DNA from 3 places in the Agrobacterium sp. 20P9.1.2 genome. Region 1 is predicted to be linked to each of the others. Evidence: predicted binding sites of a transcription regulator. Region 1 holds the regulator's gene; each other region holds the start of a gene.
The links. Region 1 encodes LexA, which represses DNA repair genes until DNA is damaged. Its sites were predicted from a motif close to TGTTCNNNNTGTGTTCNG; they were not measured.
Positions count from the first base shown of each region.

Region 2: the regulator LexA is predicted to act here: its motif matches at 855-872, upstream of uvrA (excinuclease ABC subunit UvrA).
Region 3: the regulator LexA is predicted to act here: its motif matches at 2,085-2,102, upstream of AC27VJ_RS00650 (DNA recombination protein RmuC).

Region 1 covers NZ_JBYOKI010000003.1:174,694-178,782, forward strand. The annotation lists gene eno (phosphopyruvate hydratase) at 1-104, opposite strand, end outside; gene kdsA (3-deoxy-8-phosphooctulonate synthase) at 330-1,178, opposite strand; gene lexA (transcriptional repressor LexA) at 1,456-2,178, shown strand; gene AC27VJ_RS10245 (glutathione S-transferase family protein) at 2,624-3,304, shown strand; gene AC27VJ_RS10250 (ComEC/Rec2 family competence protein) at 3,424-4,089, opposite strand, start outside.
Region 2 covers NZ_JBYOKI010000007.1:24,993-29,081, forward strand. The annotation lists gene AC27VJ_RS18550 (hypothetical protein) at 1-144, opposite strand, end outside; gene AC27VJ_RS18555 (single-stranded DNA-binding protein) at 171-707, opposite strand; gene uvrA (excinuclease ABC subunit UvrA) at 1,000-3,921, shown strand; gene AC27VJ_RS18565 (DUF72 domain-containing protein) at 3,966-4,089, shown strand, end outside.
Region 3 covers NZ_JBYOKI010000001.1:140,617-144,705, reverse strand. The annotation lists gene truA (tRNA pseudouridine(38-40) synthase TruA) at 1-484, opposite strand, end outside; gene fmt (methionyl-tRNA formyltransferase) at 484-1,419, opposite strand; gene def (peptide deformylase) at 1,472-1,984, opposite strand; gene AC27VJ_RS00650 (DNA recombination protein RmuC) at 2,134-3,330, shown strand; gene AC27VJ_RS00645 (ribokinase) at 3,380-4,089, shown strand, end outside.

The sequences.
Region 1 (4,089 bases):
GCACGACCGAAAGAACCGTCTTCCAGGTAGACATCGACTTCAACGGTGGGGTTTCCACGGCTGTCGAGGATTTCGCGTGCGATGATATCGGTAATGGCTGTCATGATCTCTCCCTTGGGACTGGAACAGGATTTTCAGTTGCCTGTCTTAGAGTGCATCCCGAAAACTGTGAAGCGCTTTTCGGATGAGCAGCGCGATAAACAGGGCGACGGAATAGCGACTCGATGTGAACTTCCTCCGTCGCTGTAGACGACGCGCAAGAAATTACAATGACGGCGCCCATCTCTGGACGCCGTCTTTTCATAAAAATCGATTGAGGCCAAAAGCGGTCACGCAGCTTTCGCGATATTGTCGAAAGCCAGCAGCTTTTCCAGAAGCTTCGGCATATCCTTCAGGTGGACCATATTGGGTCCGTCCGAGGGAGCGTTATCAGGGTCTTCATGCGTTTCCACGAACAGACCGGCAACGCCAACCGCAATAGCTGCACGGGCCAGCGTCTCCACAAACTCCCGCTGACCGCCGGTCGAACCACCCTGCCCGCCCGGCTGCTGCACGGAGTGAGTCGCGTCAAATACAACCGGCGCACCAAGCGATGCCATGATGGGCAGCGAGCGCATGTCGGAAACGAGCGTATTGTAGCCGAAGGACGCGCCGCGTTCGCACAGCAGCACATTCGGGTTGCCACTATCGTTCAGCTTGGCCAGAACATTCTTCATGTCCCAAGGCGCCAGGAACTGACCCTTCTTCACATTGACGACCCGGCCGGTCTTGGCCGCCGCCACCAGTAGGTCGGTCTGTCGGCTGAGAAACGCCGGGATTTGCAGGATGTCGACAACCGGTGACATGATTGCGCACTGCTCTTCCGTGTGAATATCCGTCAGCACCGGAAATCCGAACTGCTCCTTGAGTTCAGCAAAAATCTCCAGCGCCTTATCGATGCCAATGCCGCGTTGGCCCGACAGGGACGTGCGGTTGGCCTTATCGAAAGACGACTTGTAGACAAGACCGATACCCAGCTTGCCGCACAGCTCCGCCATGGTCTCGGCAATCATGAAGGCATGGTCGCGGCTCTCCATCTGGCACGGCCCGGCAATCAGCGAGAAACGTTCGGTGTTGGAGAAGGAAACCGCCTTGGAGCCCTGCCCCACCACGACTTTCAGATTGTTCGTCACACTCATCATCTATCCTCGGAATCAGCAGGGCATCTTTTAGAGGCAAACGCCGGTGAGTTACCCTTAAATCTCGTACTGGCCTCGCACTTATCAGCAAGATGCCCGCGAGTCACTGCACTACGACCGCATGAGACGCGTCGATGATGCTGATTTCGCTCATCAACAGATGCTTAAATGAATTTCACGGAATTTTAAGGGATTGCAGAACACATATGGAACAGATAGTGTTCGTTCTGTATTTGTTTCGCGAATCTTCGCCTCGAATTTCCAAGGGTGTTTCTTCATGCTCACGCGCAAACAGCAGGAATTGCTTCTGTTCATTCATGAAAGAATGAAAGAGTCTGGCGTGCCGCCATCCTTCGATGAAATGAAGGATGCACTCGATCTTGCCTCCAAATCCGGCATTCACCGGTTGATTACAGCGCTTGAGGAGCGCGGGTTTATTCGCCGGCTACCGAACAGGGCGCGCGCACTTGAAGTCATCAAGCTTCCCGAGTCCTATTCGCCCGCCAACAAGCCCCAACGCGGCTTTTCACCAAGCGTCATCGAAGGCAGCCTTGGCAAGCTGAAGGCTGTGGAGCCACCGCCCGCACCTGCCCCCTCGAACAGCCGCGACGTCAACTCCGTCAGCGTCCCCGTCATGGGTCGAATCGCAGCAGGTGTGCCGATTTCGGCGATCCAGAACAACACCCATGATGTGGTGGTGCCGATGGATATGATCGGTTCGGGCGAGCATTACGCGCTTGAGGTCAAAGGCGATTCGATGATCGAAGCCGGTATTTTCGATGGCGATACGGTCATTATTCGTGACGGAAGTACCGCAAATCCGGGCGATATCGTCGTTGCACTGGTGGATGACGAAGAAGCAACACTGAAGCGTTTCCGCCGCAAGGGTGCCTCTATCGCGCTCGAAGCCGCAAACCCTGCATACGAGACCCGCATCTTCGGACCGGACCGGGTGAAGATCCAGGGCAAGCTGGTCGGCCTGATCCGCCGCTATCATTAACTGCTCCTGCCTATAGCTTCGCGGGTGGATTTTTAGGTCTGCCCGCGCGCAATATTTTTGGTTTTGATTGGCACGTCGCGAGGTCTTAGAGCCAAAGTTGCACGTTGGTCCGAATGACGAACAAGTGCACATTACATGCATGTCAGGGGGAAATTTGCGCTCACAGTAAGCGCAGATATCCAAAAGTGGTTAGTCGGCTTACTATTTTCGAATCACTCGTTTTTGTGAGTGTCTATGAATGATTTTTAGGATGACGTTTTGTATGAAGCGCTGCCTGAGTTTGAGTTGCGGAATGGAAGCTTCAGACTGCGATCCCTCTGTTTCTAATGTCACCACATGGGCACACGACTAAAACATCAAATAATTTGAAGACCACCATCGCGCAAACCATCTGTATCGACGAAATTTCCCGCGCTAACACGGTGCTGCAACCGAGGGATATGAGATGTACGAGCTTTATATTGCCAACAAGAACTATTCCTCCTGGTCCCTGCGGCCATGGGTGTTGATGCGGACACTCGATATTGCATTCAGCGAAAAGCTGACGCCCTTCGGTAATTCGGCCGAGGATTTCGCAACTTTTTCTCCGACGGCCAAGGTGCCCTGCCTTGTGGAGAACGACCTGACCGTATGGGATTCGCTATCGATCATCGAATATCTGGCGGAACGTCACGGTGGCGTTTGGGCTGGTGAGGCAAAGGCACGAGCATGGTCGCGTTCTGCGGCGGCTGAAATGCACTCCGGCTTTCAGACATTGCGCAACGAACATCCGATGAATGTCGGCCTTCGCATTCAACCTAGCGAGGTTGGCGAGGCGCTGAAGAAAGACATTTCCCGCATCGACGCACTTTGGCAGGAAGGTCTAACATCTTTCGGCGGCCCGTTCCTGGCGGGAGACGCATTTACGGCAGTAGACGCGTTTTTTTGCCCCGTCGCCTTCCGCTTCCAAACCTACGCGACGACTTTGTCGCCCGAGGCCGAGGCTTACAAGAACCGTCTCCTCACCCTCCCCGCAATGCAGGAATGGCAGGATGCGGCCTTGCTGGAACCGTGGCGCGATGCAGAACACGAGGCGGAAGCCAAAGGCATCGGAGAATGGCTGGCGGATTTGCGCTTGAAGTCGTGAGATATGGAACGGCGTCTGTTTCGAACGAAAATACCGACTTGGCTATGTAAAACGGTCTGTGTGAAAACGAGTCAGAAGGTGTCGCAAAGCGCGCAAGCGGCACCTTTGAATGAAGCATATCACGGGGCGTTCGATAGCATTCTTTCGATATGCTCCGGCACTGACGCGTCGAAATCGCCTTTGCGCCAGTCATAGCTACGGTGCCTTGTCCAGAAGCGGTCCATATCCTGCATCGCCGCTTCGGCGCGCAGCACAGACTTACCCTTTTCACCAAGCCATATTTCCATGGAGCCCGTGCGCCGCAAGGTTTCGCTGCTGATGAGGATCGCGCCGGATCGACATGTGGAAAAAGGCACCCTGCGGGTCGTCACCACCAGATCGGCGAGATCGCAACCCGCTCCCGTGAGCGCCGTATCCAGAATGATCGCGACGGCCACGCCGGACTTTGACGTCGCAACGCACCATTGGTCTTTACGGCAGGTGAAGCGATCCGTACCCGATAAGGCCTCTTTGATTTCTCTGGCGGCCCGCACCTTATCCTCATCACTCAGACGAGGCCTACGACCGGCGGCCTCGCCAGCCTCTTGCGCGGCGTCAACGGTGAGTGACTTCACCACATCCAGCATTCTTGGGCTAACATGCTGCTCTGGCAATGGCACCGCCCTTGCCCATTGATCATAGATGAAACCGGAGGCACGGGGCTTCGTCGTCGCGACGGCATCCGCCGACAGCAACGCAACCAGCGAGCCATCTTCGTAAATCAGCAGATCGGGTTTGCTGCGCCA
Region 2 (4,089 bases), on a different contig from region 1:
CTGAAAACCGTCTTCTGTCCGCCCACCGAAGACGGTCGCGACCAGAAAACCAAAGACCCAGAAAGCCGTAAAGAAATCCAATATGAAGGCAAGTACGATGCGCCATGTGGCGGGTTGACTGCTGGATGTTGCTGTCTCTGTCATGCTTGCCCCAAATTGAAATTTAAAAATCAAAACGGAATGTCGTCATCCATATCATTGGAGAAGTTGCCCGCAGGCTGGCCGCCACGGGAAGCGCCGCCGCGAGAAGACGATGGCTGGTCGTTGCCGCCACCATAATTTCCACCGCCGCCGCCATAGGAAGAGCCGCCGAAATCGTCTCCGCCACGGCTTGCGCCGCCACCACCGCCTTCACCGCGGCCATCGAGCATGGTCAGCGTGGAGTTGAAGCCCTGCAGTACGATTTCCGTGGAATAACGGTCGGCGCCGGTCTGGTCCTGCCATTTGCGGGTCTGAAGCGCGCCCTCGATATAGAGCTTCGCGCCCTTTTTGACGTATTGCTCGATGACCTTGCAAAGACCTTCGTTGAAGACAACGACAGAGTGCCATTCGGTCTTTTCTTTTCGCTCACCGGAATTGCGGTCGCGCCAGCTTTCGGAGGTGGCGATACGCAGGTTGGCAATGGGGCGACCATCCTGCGTGCGGCGAATTTCCGGATCTGCACCGACGTTTCCGAGCAAAATTACCTTGTTTACGCTGCCAGCCATCTTCTCATCCTGTCCACCGGCCTTCATGGCCAGCATATATCCTGTTCAAAATCTGAGGCCACCATAGACCATCGTTCGACACCATGGGCAGCAGATGGAACGACAATCCACAAGGAATGTTCTTTCATCACGCGTCCACTTGCCAATCGTTCATCTTTTGTTCTATTAAAGCTGCACCAATGAGTCAAGCGCTGCGAAAAGCCGACATGAATTACCTAATATACCTCGACACACCGATCTGCGTCATTACATAAGAGCCAACGCCTCCCAACGAGTATTTCCGAGCGATCTCATGAGTGAATTGAAGACGATTTCGATCCGTGGTGCCCGCGAGCATAATCTCAAAGGCATCGATCTGGATTTGCCACGCAACAAGCTGATCGTCATGACCGGGCTGTCGGGTTCCGGCAAATCCTCGCTTGCCTTCGATACGATCTATGCGGAAGGGCAGCGGCGCTATGTCGAGAGCCTGTCGGCCTATGCGCGCCAGTTTCTGGAGATGATGCAGAAGCCGGATGTGGACCAGATCGAAGGTCTGTCGCCCGCCATTTCCATTGAACAGAAGACGACCTCGCGCAATCCGCGCTCGACGGTCGGTACTGTCACGGAAATCTATGACTATATGCGCCTGCTGTTTGCGCGCGTCGGTGTTCCCTATTCGCCGGCGACCGGCCTGCCGATCGAAAGCCAAACGATCAGCCAGATGGTGGACCGTATCCTCGCCTTCGAGGAAGGAACGCGGCTTTATATTCTCGCGCCGATGATCAGGGGTCGTAAGGGCGAGTATAAAAAAGAGCTTGCCGATCTGATGAAGAAGGGCTTCCAGCGCGTGAAGGTGGACGGGCAGTTCTACGAGATTGCCGACGTCCCGGCGCTGGACAAGAAATACAAGCACGACATCGACGTCGTCGTGGACCGCGCCGTGGTGCGCCCGGATATGGCCGCACGTCTGGCAGACAGTCTCGAGACCTGTTTGAAACTTGCAGACGGTCTGGCAGTCGCGGAATTTGCCGACAAGCCCCTGCCGCCGGAGGAAACATCCGCAGGTGGATCTGCCAACAAGTCGCTCAACGAAACCCATGAGCGGGTGCTGTTCTCGGAAAAATTCGCCTGCCCCGTATCGGGTTTCACGATCTCCGAGATCGAACCGCGCCTGTTTTCCTTCAACAATCCCTTCGGTGCCTGCCCGACCTGCGATGGCCTCGGCTCTCAGCAAAAGGTCGATGTCGCACTCATCGTGCCCGAGCCTGCGCGCACGCTGAAAGATGGTGCTGTTGCACCCTGGGCCAAGTCCTCTTCGCCTTATTATAACCAGACGTTGGAAGCGCTTGGTAAAGCCTTCGGCTTCAAGCTTTCCAGCCGTTGGAACGAGCTGACGGATGCGGCCAAGAAGGCGATCCTGAATGGAACCGATGAGAAAATCGAGTTCCAGTATCAGGATGGCGCTCGCTCCTACAAAACGGTCAAGAATTTCGAAGGCATCGTTCCCAACCTCGAGCGCCGCTGGAAGGAAACCGACAGTGCCTGGGCGCGCGAGGAAATCGAGCGCTATATGTCGGCTGCCCCTTGCCCGGCCTGCGCCGGTTATCGCCTGAAGCCTGAAGCGCTGGCGGTGAAAATCAACAAGAAGCATATCGGCCAGGTCACCGAGATGTCGATCAAGGTCGCGCGCGACTGGTTCGAAGTCCTGCCGGAATCCCTGAACGCCAAGCAGAATGAAATTGCCGTCCGTATCTTGAAGGAAATCCGTGAGCGCCTTCGGTTCCTGAATGATGTCGGGCTGGATTATCTCAGCCTGTCTCGCAATTCAGGTACCCTGTCCGGTGGCGAGAGCCAGCGTATTCGCCTTGCCTCGCAGATCGGCTCGGGCCTGACAGGCGTTCTATACGTTCTGGACGAACCCTCCATCGGCCTGCACCAGCGCGATAATGCGCGCCTTCTGGATACGCTCAAGCATCTGCGCGATATTGGTAACACCGTGATCGTGGTCGAGCATGACGAAGATGCCATTCTGACGGCGGATTATGTTGTCGATATCGGCCCTGCCGCCGGTATTCATGGCGGCGAAGTCATTGCCGAGGGCACGCCGCAGGAAGTCATGGCCAACCCAAAGTCTCTTACCGGCAAATATCTGTCCGGCGAGTTGGGCGTGGCCGTTCCTGCAGAACGCCGCAAGCCGAAGAAGGGCAAAGAGATCAAGGTCGTAGGCGCTCGCGGCAACAACCTCAAAAATGTCACCGCATCGGTTCCGCTTGGCGTTTTCACGGCTGTCACCGGCGTGTCCGGCGGCGGCAAGTCGACCTTCCTGATCGAGACGCTTTATAAGTCTGCTGCACGTCGTGTCATGGGCGCGCGAGAAATTCCGGCGGATCATGATCGTATCGATGGCTTCGAATTCATCGACAAGGTTATCGATATCGACCAGTCGCCCATCGGTCGCACACCGCGCTCCAACCCGGCCACTTACACGGGCGCATTCACGCCAATCCGTGACTGGTTCGCCGGCCTGCCGGAAGCCAAGGCGCGCGGTTATGCGCCGGGCCGCTTCTCCTTCAACGTCAAGGGCGGTCGCTGCGAAGCGTGTCAGGGCGATGGCGTCATCAAGATCGAGATGCACTTCCTTCCGGACGTCTATGTGACCTGCGATGTCTGCCACGGCAAACGCTACAATCGCGAAACGCTGGATGTGACCTTCAAGAGCAAGTCGATTGCCGACGTGCTGGATATGACGGTCGAGGAAGGCGTCGAATTCTTCTCCGCCGTTCCAGCGGTGCGGGATAAGCTGCAATCACTCTTTGATGTCGGCCTCGGCTATATCAAGGTCGGTCAGCAGGCGAACACCCTGTCAGGCGGTGAAGCGCAGCGCGTGAAGCTGGCCAAGGAGTTGTCGAAACGCTCGACCGGCCGCACGCTCTATATTCTCGACGAGCCGACCACCGGCCTGCATTTCCATGACGTCAACAAGCTCCTGGAAATGCTGCATGAGCTGGTCAATCAGGGCAACTCCGTCGTCGTCATCGAGCATAATCTCGAGGTCATCAAGACGGCAGACTGGGTGATCGATATCGGCCCCGAAGGCGGCACGGGCGGTGGCGAAGTCGTCGCGACCGGCACGCCGGAGCAGATCGTCAAGGAAAAGCGGTCCTATACGGGTCACTTCCTGAAGGAACTGCTGGAGCGCCGCACGGACAAGAAGGTTCAGGCGGCAGAGTAATTGACCAGACTGGCATACAATAGCGACGTTGATGGGAGGCTAGAATGAGCAAAACAGGCACGATCCGCACCGGCATTGGCGGCTGGACCTTCGAGCCATGGGAAGGCACATTTTATCCTGACAAGCTGCCGAAGCGACGCCAGCTGGAACATGCCAGCAGCCTGCTAA
Region 3 (4,089 bases), on a different contig from region 1:
CGGAGCGGAAAGTGGTGAAATCATGCCGACCGACCAGCATCTGGGCTGCCGCATGCATGGCCTCGTGGTCGAGGTCTTTCGACACCCACCAGGCCCGCTTGTGTTCCAGCGCCAGCCGGGATTTGCGGCAGATGATGCGGTAGAGATAGTGGCGGCGCAGCGCTGAGAAACGGGCATCGAAGTCCTCGGTGACAGCTTCGACATCGAGAACCGAAACCGCCTCTCCCGCCATAGCCAGATGCGCATTCAGCGCATTTCGCAGCTTGTAGGGCTCCCAGGGGCGGGTGAGATCGACATGCACGACCTGCCCCTTGGCGTGAACGCCGGAGTCGGTGCGGCCTGCGCCACGAAAACTGACCGTTTCTGTGGTCAACGACAGCACGGCTGCTTCCAGCGCGCCTTGCACGGATGGACCATTGGTCTGCCGCTGCCAGCCGAAATAGGGGGAACCGTCATATTCGACGGTCATGCGGAAGCGTGGCATCAGCCGAGCCTCGTACCGACAGCAACGGGCGTGCCGCGCAGGAAGTCTGCGGCCAGCATCGGCTTGCCCCCCGCTTTTTGCAGGCGTACCAGCCGCACCGCCCCACTACCGCAGGCAATCGTCAGGGCATCGTCCAGAACGGAGCCCGCCTCGCCCATGCCGCTTGCCAGTTCCGTTTCCAGAACCTTCACGCGCTCGCCCTTGCCGCCGATGTCCATTTCGAACCAAGCGCCGGGGAAAGGCGAGAGGCCGCGAATGTGATTGTGCACATCCTGGCTGGACCGGAAGAAATTGATGCGGGTCTCGGCCTTGTCGATCTTGGCGGCGTAGAGAACGCCCTCGTCCGACTGTGGTGTCAGCGGCAGATCGCGATCTTCCAGCTTCAGCATCGCCTCGCGCATCAGCCGCGCACCCGCCAGCATTAAGCTGTCATGCAATTCGCCAGCGGTCATGTTCGGACCGATGGCAACCTTTGCCGTCAGCGCGACGGGGCCAGTATCCAGCCCCTTTTCCATCTGCATCACCATCATGCCGGTTTCTGTATCACCAGCCATAATCGCGCGCTGAATAGGGGCCGCACCGCGCCAGCGCGGAAGCAGCGAGGCATGGCCGTTGTAGCAGCCAAGGTCCGTGCCGTTCAAAATGGACTCGGGCAGCAGCAGGCCATAAGCGACGACGACGGCCACGTCAGCATTGAACGCATTGAATTCCGCCCTGTCTTCTTCCGCCTTGAAATTCAGTGGCGTCAAAACGGGAATGCCGAGCAGTTCAGCGGCCTGATGCACAGGAGATTTCTGGAGATCGAGCCCGCGACGGCCACCGGGCCGTGGCGGCTGCGTATAGACAGCGGCGATCTGATGGCCCGCATCGACCAGCGCGCGCAGAGTGGGAACGGAAAATTCCGGTGTTCCCATGAAAATAATGCGCAGTGCCATGCTCGCCCCCTGCCCTCAAAGACCTGATATGCTGACCCGCAGGTCAAGAAAATCAGACCTTTGCGCGGGCCGCCTTGGTGAATTTCTTGATGACCATATCCCGTTTCAGGCGGGAAATGTGGTCGATGAACAGAACACCGTTCAGATGGTCGATTTCATGTTGCAGGCAGGTGGCCAGAAGGCCATCGGCTTCCACCGTCTGCTTTTTGCCATCGCGGTCGATATAACCAACCGTCAGTGCCGCAGGACGTTCCACCTCGGCATAATAATCCGGAATGGACAGACAGCCCTCCTCATAGGTCGAAACATCGTCCGACACTTTGAGGATTTCCGGGTTGATGAAAACGACCGGCTTGCGGTCTTCATCTTCGCGCGAGATATCGATGACCAGCATGCGGCGCGGCACGCCGATCTGGATGGCGGCAAGGCCGATGCCCGGCGCATCATACATGGTTTCCAGCATATCATCGGCAAGACGCACGATCTCGGCATCCACCTGTTCGATAGGCTTGGATTGCTGGCGCAACAACGGATCAGGCAAAATAATAAGCGGTTTGATGGTCATGGCTTCCCATAACGCATCTCATCTTTCGAGGAAACAAAAAATAAAGGCCCGGAATAAGGTCTGTTTCAGCGATCCATAGGACTCAATTAGGCCCCAGAAATGTTCTTGGTTTGATCTTACGAATCACGAGAAATCTGGTAGATTTGCGCATGAACATCGATCTCACTGCCCTTGGTACGACAGCTTTCAGTCTCGGCGACCTGTACATATCGGTCGGCGCTTTGCTCGGCATCATCGTCGCAGGCTGTCTGGTGGCCGCCGCCTTCGTCTGGCGCAGACCGCCTGTTGCCGATCAATCGCGCGATGAAATCACCGAGCTTCTCAGAACCCAATCGGAACTGCATGGCCGCATCGCCGCCATGACGGAAAGCCTCAGCGCCCGCCAGAACGAGATGAGCCAGACGCTGAACGACAGGCTCGACGGCATGTCGCAGCGCATCGGCACGACGCTGACGGAGCAGACCCGCTCAACCCACGAAAATCTCAGCAAGTTGCAGGAGCGCTTGGCTGTCATCGATGCGGCGCAGGGCAATATTCAGGATCTGGCCAAGGACGTCATCGGCCTACAGGCCATCCTCAATAACAAGCAGACCCGTGGTGCCTTCGGACAGGCGCGCATGGAAGCACTGATTGCCGACGCCCTGCCCTCCGGTGCCTACAGTTTGCAGCCGACGCTTTCCAACGGTTTCCGGCCTGATTGCATGATCAAGATGCCGAACAATGCGCCACCACTGGTCATCGACGCGAAGTTTCCGCTGGAAGCATGGAATGCGCTAAAGGCGGAAGAGGGGGCCGAAGGAAAACGCGCCGCTACCCAGCAGTTTCGCCGCGATATGGAAGTGCATATTCGCGATGTGGCCGACAAATATCTCATTTCAGGCGAAACGCAGGATACGGCCTTTATCTTCGTTCCCTCGGAATCGATCTTTGCCGATATCCACCAGCATTTCGAAAATCTAGTGCAGCGCGCCCACCGCTCGCGCGTCGTCATCGTCTCGCCATCGTTGCTGATGCTTTCGGTGCAGGTCATCCAGTCGGTGCTGAAAGACCAGCGCATGCGCGAACAGGCGCATCTCATTCAAGGCGAGGTCGCGATGCTGATGGATGATGTGCGGCGTCTGGACGAGCGAACCCGCAAATTGCAGGCGCATTTCGGGCTGGTTCAGAAGGATGTGGACATGATGCTGACCTCGTCCGACAAGGTGCTGGCGCGCGGTATCAAGATCGAAAGCCTTGATTTCGCGCCATCGCAAAAGGAAATCGCCCATCTGGAAGCCGAGCAATTGCGGCGCATCGCGGATGTGCGCGCCGGTGCTGCCAAGCTTAGGGTGGTTGACGACGAGTGATCCACTCGGCAAAGTCGCCTTCTTTTTCGTCCCTTATGGAATGACCCGCATGATCACAGTTTTCGGCTCCATCAACATGGACCTCGTTGCCATTTCCGACCGCCTGCCAAAGCCGGGCGAGACGGTGACTGGCAAGACATTTTCGACCGCAGCCGGTGGCAAGGGTGCCAATCAGGCGCTGGCGGCACGTCGAGCGGGTGCAGAGGTGAAAATGGCGGGTGCCGTCGGCGACGATAGTTTCGCTGCCCCTGCCCTGACCCTGCTGCGTGATGCAAGGGCGGACCTGTCGCTGGTCAAAACCGTTGCCGTCCCCACCGGCACCGCCGTCATCCTCATTGGTGAGGGCGGTGAAAACATGATCTCGGTCATTCCCGCCGCCAATGGTGAAGTCTCGGAAGCCGATGCAGAACGCGCCGTCTCCGAAATGGCGGCAGGCGATATCCTGATGTTGCAGTTCGAGGTTCCCGCCGAAGCCATCGAAGCCGCGCTGAAAGCCGCCAAGGCAAAGCGCGTGACGACGCTCATCAACACCGCGCCTCTGACATCTGAAGCGCAGCGCCTGTCGCGGCTGGCAGATGTCGTCATTGCCAATGAGACCGAATTCGAATTGCTGATCGGCAAAAACGGCCTCTCCGCTGATCAGCGCGAGAAGGAACTGGCCGCACTGCATGACGAAACTGGCCAGACGTTGATCGTCACCCTGGGCGCAGAAGGCGTGATCGCCATCCGCAACGGCAAGCTCGTCAAGGCCAAGGGGCT